Regions from separate parts of the Caulobacter sp. DWR1-3-2b1 genome, predicted to be linked through region 1. Evidence: riboswitches for the same ligand, from Rfam matches in the RefSeq annotation. Region 1 holds a riboswitch; the other holds the start of a gene.
The links. A riboswitch is a leader RNA that binds a small molecule or an ion and turns the genes downstream of it on or off. The one in region 1 is predicted to bind ZMP and ZTP.
Positions count from the first base shown of each region.

Region 1 (3,970 bases):
TCCTGACCGGCGAAGCCTCGAAGAAGACCTATGTCACCCTTACCGTCGTCGGCCTGCTGGCCCTGGCGGTCACCGGCGCGCTGTTCATCGCCTGCGCCCTGACCGGCCTGTCCAAGCCGCTGGGCAATGTCGCCGGCGTCTTCCAGACGGCCACCGCTCCCCTGACCACCCTGGCCTATGTGAGCCTGGTCGTCTTCGCCTCGCGCTCCGCCGGCTTCTGGAAGAAGATCCCCGAAATCCTGGCGCCGGTCGGCCAGATGGCCTTCACCAACTATCTGACCCAATCGATGATCATGACCACTATTTTCTACGGCGGTCGCGGCCTGAGCCTGCATGGCAAGGTCGACCGGCCCGGCTTGGCCCTGATCGTCGCCGGCATCTGGATCGTTCAGATCCTGTGGTCGAAATGGTGGATGGACCGCTTCACCATGGGGCCTCTGGAGTGGCTGTGGCGCCGCCTCTATCGCGGCTCGACGCCGATCCGGCGTAGCAAGGCCACCGCGGCCGTCGCCGCCTAGGCTTTCAGGGTCTCCGTCAGTGCGTGGGTGAAATAGTCCCGGAGCTGGTCGAACAGGTCGAGGCGGTACTTCGTGCGAGGATCGCCGGCATGATCGTCGTCGAAGGCGTGGGTGGCGTCGGCGAGGAAGACCGTGTCGATGTTCAGGCCGTCGAGGGCCAGTCGCTCGAACGCTTTCTTGGGCGCCTTCCAGCCGACCACGAGGTCCTTGCCGCCCAGCACTGACCAGATCCGGGGTCCGCGCGCGCCCCAGCCCCGACTGCTCGTCAGCGAGGGATAGCTGGCATAGGGGTAGACCAGCATGGCTCCCTTGACCCGCGCTCTCAGCTTCGCCGGATCAGCGTCCGGCAGGCCCGTTGCCCGCGCCGCGTTCTCACCGATGGCGTAGCCATCCATGATCGCCCAACCGCCGTGGCTCCAGCCGGCGAGGAATATGCGCTCGTGATCGGCCCAGCCCTGGGTTTCCAGCCAGGTCAACATCGCGAAAATGTCGGCCGAGCGCTTGAGGCCGTGCAGGGTCGTTCCAGTGCAAACGCGAAGCCGCCCCTCAAGAGTGGACATGCCGCGCGGCTTCAGGGAGTCGATGACGATGGCAGCGTAGCCCGCCGCGACCGCCGTCTGCGCATACACCTCCAGGAACGGCGTCTTGCCGCCGCAGCCGTGCAGGATCAGCGCCACCGGGAAGGGTCCGGCGCCGTCGGGCTTGAACACCCGCGAGTGTTCGGCGACCTTGGCTCCCCAGGCGGCGCTATCCATTCTAGTGCCGGAATACCCGCACGCCGGTGAAGGCCATTGTAAGGCCCAGCTTGTCGGCAGCCTCGATCACTTCGGGGTCGCGCATCGAGCCGCCCGGCTGGATGATCGCCGTGGCCCCGGCCTCGGCCGCCTGGATCAGCCCGTCGGCGAACGGGAAGAAGGCTTCTGAAGCGCAGGCGCAGCCCTTCAGGTCCAACCCGAAATCAGCGGCCCGAAGGGCTGCGATCCGGGCCGAGTCCTTGCGGTTCATCTGGCCGGCCCCGACGCCCAGGGTCTGGCCCGCGCGGGCATAGACGATGGCGTTGGACTTGACGTGCTTGCCGACGGTGAAGGCGAACAGCATGTCGCGCACTTCTTCGTCCGTGGGCTGACGCTTGGTGACGATCTTCAGATCCGAAGCCTTGATGCGGGCGTCGTCGCGCGATTGCACCAGGAAGCCGCCGGCCACGCTCTTGAAGGTGTCGCCGGTCGAGAGTGCGTCAGGCAGGCCGCCGGTGATCAGAAGGCGCAGGTTCTTCTTGGCCGCGAACACGGCGACGGCGTCGTCGTCGGCCTCCGGGGCGATCACCACCTCGGTGAAGATCTCGACCATCTGCAGCGCCGCCTCGCGGGTCAGGCGGGAGTTCACCGCCACGATGCCGCCGAAGGCCGAGGTCGGGTCGCAGGCCAGGGCCCGCTCATAGGCCTCGCGCTGCGAGCCGCCCACGGCCACGCCGCACGGATTGGCGTGCTTGATGATCGCCACGGCCGGGCCATCGGCCGGGTCGAATTCGGCGATCAGCTCGAAGGCCGCGTCGGTGTCGTTGATGTTGTTGTAGCTGAGCGCCTTGCCCTGCAGCTGGGTGGCCGTGGCCACCCCGACGCGCGGGCTGGGAAACGCATAGAAGGCCGCTTTCTGGTGCGGGTTCTCGCCATAGCGCATGATCTGGCGCAGCTCGCCGGAAATGCTCTTGCGGGCCGGGAAGTCCTGGCCGAGCGCTTGCGCGAACCAGGCCGAGATCGCCGCGTCATAGGCCGCCGTGCGGGCATAGGCGCGGGCCGCCAGGGTCTGGCGCAGGGCCAGGGTCGTTCCACCGGCCTTCAGGGCCTCCAGCACTTCGGCGACGTCCGAGGGATCGGTGCAGACGGCCACATAGCCGTGGTTCTTGGCCGCCGAGCGGATCATGGCCGGGCCACCGATGTCGATGTTCTCGACGCACTCGGCGTAGGACCCGCCCTTGGCGACCGTGGCCTCGAACGGATAGAGGTTCACATACAGTATATCGATGCCGCCAATGCCGTGGTCGGCCATGGCTTGCGCATGCTCGGGCGCGTCGCGCACGCCCAGCAGCCCGCCGTGGACGATGGGGTGCAGGGTCTTGACCCGGCCGTCCATCATCTCGGGGAAGCCCGTCAGGTCCGAGACGTCCTTGACCGGCAGACCGGCCGCCGCGATGGCCGCCTTGGTGCCGCCGGTCGAGACCAGCTCGACGCCGGCCTCGTGCAGGACCCGGGCCGCCTCGACCAGCCCGGTCTTGTCGGAGACCGACAGCAGGGCGCGCTTGGGCGAAACGAGATCGGGGGCGGACGGATAGTCGGGGGCGGCGGGCACGGCGGGACTCCGGGTCTGGTGAAACGAGACGAAAAAGGAGCCCAGGCGCGCGGCTGATGAGGTTCGGGCTCCCCGGTGGTCGCCCACCTTCAACGCCAGTCATCCGAACGGGGCGGAAAATACGGGCGGGGGCGAGGGAGTCAATCAGCGCTTCGCTGCAGCGCGCTGGCGTTCGGCGTCTTGTCGCAGAATTTCGTCCAGCACGGGCGTCGCGCTGGGCTGGAAGATGTCGGCCCGGCCGCCGGCGATCTGGGCGCGGTTGTCGGCCAGCAGGGTCAGCATGAGGGTGCGCTCGCGCGCCGGGATCTGGTCGAGGAAGGGCGCGATCTGCCGATGGAGCTTTTCGGTGACCTCTTCCAGCTTGTCATAGATCGTCATCGCGCGGTCGGTGACCTTGTTGACGTGGCGAAGGGGGCGATAGCGACTGCGGGGCGGCTTGGACTTGGGCACGGGGTGTTTCTCCTGGGGGGGGGGACGGGTCGGCGCGTTTCATCTTCCCCCTCCGGGGGAAGACGGTCGCGAAGCGACCCGTAGGGGGCAAGTCTGGTGGACACGGCTTTTCGGCCTCGCGCCAAACTGGCTGCAAGTGGGTGGGGAGGCGCGAAGCGGCCGGGGCGAGCCCGGATGACCGTGATGTGTGTTGTGCGTTTCGGCTCGACCTGTCCGCTTCGCCAAGCTGTTCTTGACCGTGAGGATCGGGGCACACGAGCGTGAGTTTCAGCTCTGATTCCCAATTAACCCCCGGACGGGCGCGCATCTCGTCGATCGGCTATCCGTCTCGACGCCGACGATGTGCGATAGGCGGCTTCTGATCCCCGCCCTCTTCAACCCGCGCTCGCTCGGCCGACAAGCCACTCAGCATCCGGTCCGTCCTTCTGAGACAGCCCGCACACCTCGACCCGCCTTCCAGGGCGTCGCGGCCCCGCTCAGCTTCATCACCCGTCGCCGCATCAGGCCGGTACCAAGCGCCCTCCCCCTGCGACGGGGACAGCCATGATTATGCGGGCGGTTTGAGCGCCAAGGATCGGGGCGATGAAGATTTTTACAAGCTGCTTATCTCGCTGGGGTTTGTTCTCAAAAGAACGGGGATAGAGCACACCCCATCC
Region 1 is NZ_JAFCSZ010000009.1:78,243-82,212, reverse strand. Features, by position in the region: gene ACP69S_RS10745 (DUF418 domain-containing protein) at 1-518, shown strand, start outside; gene ACP69S_RS10740 (dienelactone hydrolase family protein) at 515-1,273, opposite strand; gene purH (bifunctional phosphoribosylaminoimidazolecarboxamide formyltransferase/IMP cyclohydrolase) at 1,275-2,864, opposite strand; ZMP/ZTP riboswitch at 2,897-2,977, opposite strand; gene ACP69S_RS10730 (hypothetical protein) at 3,009-3,314, opposite strand.

Region 2 (3,970 bases), on a different contig from region 1:
ACGCCCGTGACTTCGGTCGCGTCGGCGGCGGCGGTGGTCGCGACCGGAGCGTCGATATCGGCGGCATGGGCCAGGCCGGCGCCGAAGGTCAGGCCGGCGACGCCGGCGACGGCGGCCGCCCCCAGAGCGCGACGTTGACGGCTGACCACACCACGGGTGTTCGGGTTACGCATAAGAAATCCTGTCCCCAGCGGGCGACGATCCCTCGCGCCCCTTTCTGTTATTGCGAGGCGTTCTTAGCGGCGCCATTGCAGGGTCGCAATGATAATCATTCTCAGAAATGGAGGGATCGCCGGGGCGCACGGCTGAGCGACCTCGCGCTCTCGCTGCGAAGGGATGGAAAGGGTCGCGGAGCGTCCGGACGACGTCCGGATGTGAGTTAGAGATTACCGTTTCGACGAAGCCGTCCGCTCCGCGTGACCGGTTCACAAGAGCCTGCGCTTGGGCGGTATGTGACGCCTCGTACGCTTCCAGCCCCGGACGGGCGGCGTGAATAGCATTCACGCCGGACCGCGAGCCATTACGCCCGCCTGTCCCCGCTCGATCACCCCTCGTCGCCGCAACGGTCGCTGGCCTTGCGCCCTTTCCTCGCGACGAGGTGGGTCAAGAATACGGCAGGTTTTATGGGGGCTGCGTCGATTGTCTGGACGCTCGTGCGGTCCTTCCCCCGAAGGGGCGAGGCGGCCGGAGGCCGGTGGGGGAACACCGCATTGATTCAGCAGGACTTCCCCCTCCGATCGCTTCGTGATCACCTCCCGCCAGGGGGAGGATTTTCCCGCCTATCCCCCTCCCCATCCGGGGACGGCGCGATCCCGGTCCCCGTGGTCAGCGGGCGGAACCCGGTGTAGCTTCCCCCCGTCCGCGCGACTGGCGATCAGAGCGAGCACCCTTAAGGGAGCGCGGACCACAGCAAAGCCGTTCGCCTGGGCGCCCCACCTCTCTCTGGAGCCGCGCCCATCGCCTATGACGTGCTGAGGTTCGGCAGCGCGCTTTATCTGGGCTGGCTGGCCTGGCAGGCGATCCGGCCGGGCGGCGCCTCGCCGTTCCAGGTGCGCGAACTGCCGAAAGACCCGCCGGCCAAGCTGATGGCCATGGGCTTCCTGACCAACCTGCTGAACCCCAAGGCGGCGATGCTCTATCTGTCGCTGCTGCCGCAGTTCATCAAGCCCGAGCACGGCGGGGTGCTGGGCCAGTCGCTGATCCTGGGCGGCAGCCAGATCGTCATCAGCCTGACCGTTAACGGCCTGATCTGCCTGGCGGCGGGCTCGATCGCGAGCTTCTTGGCGGGCCGACCGGTGTGGGTCCTGATCCAGCGCTGGCTGATGGCGACGGTGCTGGGCGGCCTGGCGATCCGCATGGCGACCGAGGCGCGGCGGTAACACCTGCACCCACCGTCATTCCCGCCCTTGTGGCGGAAACCTCGCCGCCGCAACAGGTGCGGGAGGGGCGAAGTGCGCGCACTTCGCTTGCGCTTCACGTGTCAGCTGAACCAGAGGTTCCCGCCATAAGGGCGGAAATGACGGATGTGAGTGGGAGCTGACACCCAGCCCGGCCAAGACTGCGCCTTAAATCCTTGGAGGTGAGCTTGCTCTGGGGTCAGACCGTGTCAAGGACCGGCCTCGGGCCGGCCGCGTCGCGGCGGCCCTGCGGGCCGTCCTTGACACGGTCTGACCCCAGAGCTCCAATTCCACCAAGGGTTTCAAGGCGGGGAAGCATCCCGAGGGATGCCTTCACTAAGCGCGAATCTGGTCCGTTTCACCGCATCAGCAACGGCGGCCACTTCGCATACGGAATAGCGTTGGGCGGCGGTACCGATCACTCGGGGCAACACACTGAGTGAACCAACTATCGCCGCACTCAGGTCACTCGCCGCCAGCACCCATGAGGTTGGCTTTACGTGATCGATTAGCTCGCGATAGAAGTTGAGCTTTTTCAAAGCTTCCGCTTCCTCATTCGTGAAAACGAGAACGTCCCCCCAAGGGAGTCTGCCTGGCTCTTGAACCGCTTCTACCAACTGAGCGTACGGCAGAACCCGTTCTGGGATGTCGGGAAACTGTCCCAGGTTCAGCGCCTCTAGGATCAGCTTTTCTATTTTTGGTTCTAGAGCGCCCACACCTGCGGTGTCTGTCAGCGCCTCGGTCATTCCGGCGCTCAGAGACAAGTGTGCTGATCTTATGCAGTCAATCAACGCATCGACATCGTCTGGCACGCGCATAGCGTGTTCGGCGCATCGCGTAGCCTGCAAGACGGCAAGGCGGCCCGAGCTAATTCTCACCCATCTGGTCATAGGTCAGCTGTGTCACGCGACCGGCGTATTCCCTACCCCCCAAACGCAAAACGGGCGGCCCCTTTCGGAGCCGCCCGCCTGCTGATCCGTCCTCAGAAGGACCGCATCACCCTCAGGTGCTGACGGCGTCTTCCGGGCTGACTTCCATCTTCTTGGACAGGTCCTCGCCGGTTTCCTGGTCGACAACCTTCATCGACAGCTTGGTCTTGCCGCGATCGTCGAAGCCGAGAAGCTTCACTTTGACGATCTGGCCTTCCTTCAGCACGTCCGACGGCTTGGCGACGCGTTCGTTGCTGATCTGGCTGACGTGGACGAGGCCGTCCTTGGCGCCGAAGAAGTTCACGAAGGCGCCGAAATCGACGACCTTGACGACCTTGCCGTCATAGATCGCGCCGACTTCAGCTTCTTGCGTGATCGACTTGATCCAGTCGATCGCGGCCTTGATCTTGGCGCCGTCCGAGGCCGAGACCTTGACCGTGCCTTCGTCGTTGATGTCGACCTTGGCGCCGGTGGTGGCGACGATCTCGCGGATCACCTTGCCGCCGGTGCCGATCACTTCCCGGATCTTGTCGGTCGGGATGGTGATGGTTTCGATCTTCGGCGCGTAGTCGCCGACTTCTTCACGAGGCGCATCCATCGCCTTGTTCATCTCGTCGAGGATGTGCTCGCGGCCGCCCTTAGCTTGGGCCAGCGCTTGCTTCATGATCTCTTCGGTGATGCCGGCGATCTTGATGTCCATCTGCAGCGAGGTGAGACCCTGGCTGGTGCCAGCCACCTTGAAGTCCATGTCGCCGAGGTGATCCTCGTCGCCCAGGATGTCGGACAGGACGGCGAAGCCGTCCTTTTCGAGGATCAGGCCCATGGCGATGCCCGAGACCGGACGGACCAGCGGAACGCCCGCGTCCATCATGGCCAGCGAGGCGCCGCAGACCGTGGCCATCGAGGACGAGCCGTTGCTCTCGGTGATCTCGGAGACCAGGCGGATGGTGTAGGGGAAGTCTTCCTTGGCCGGCAGCATCGGGCGCAGGGCGCGCCAGGCCAGCTTGCCGTGGCCGATTTCGCGGCGGCCGGGGCTGCCCATCCGACCGGTCTCGCCGACCGAGAAGGGAGGGAAGTTGTAGTGCAGCAGGAAGGCTTCCTTGTAGGTGCCTTCCAGCGCGTCGATGAACTGCTCGTCGTCGCCGGTGCCCAGGGTGGCGACCACGATGGCTTGGGTTTCGCCGCGCGTGAACAGGGCCGAGCCGTGGGTGCGCGGCAGGATGCCGACTTCACCCAGGATCGGACGGACCTTGTCGACGGTGCGGCCGTCGATGCGGATGCCGGTGTCGAGGATGGAGCGACGAACGATGTCGGCTTCCAGTTCCTTGAACACCGAACCCAGCTTCAGCGGGTCGATGCCGGCCGGATTGGTGTCGCTCTTGGCGAACTTTTCCGTGGCCTTGGCCTTGGCGGCCGACAGCGCCGAGACGCGGTCGCCCTTGGCGCGGATGGTGTAGGCTTCGGCCAGATCCTTGCCGACGGCCTTCTTCACTTCAGCCTTCAGGGCGTCGGTGTCTTCCGGCTGGAAGTCGAAGGGCTCCTTGGCGGCGTGTTCGGCCAGTTCGATGATGCCGTTGATCACGGCCTGCATGCCCTTGTGGGCGAAGCTGACGCCGCCCAGGACGATCTCTTCAGACAGTTCCT
Region 2 is NZ_JAFCSZ010000003.1:39,578-43,547, forward strand. Features, by position in the region: gene ACP69S_RS03950 (TonB-dependent receptor) at 1-173, opposite strand, end outside; partial or broken gene ACP69S_RS03955 (hypothetical protein) at 506-714, shown strand; ZMP/ZTP riboswitch at 854-936, shown strand; gene ACP69S_RS03960 (LysE family translocator) at 924-1,379, shown strand; gene ACP69S_RS03965 (hypothetical protein) at 1,700-2,143, opposite strand; gene pnp (polyribonucleotide nucleotidyltransferase) at 2,400-3,970, opposite strand, start outside.
Region 2: linked by a shared signal. The riboswitch ahead of ACP69S_RS03960 (LysE family translocator) and the one ahead of purH (bifunctional phosphoribosylaminoimidazolecarboxamide formyltransferase/IMP cyclohydrolase) in region 1 are both predicted to bind ZMP and ZTP.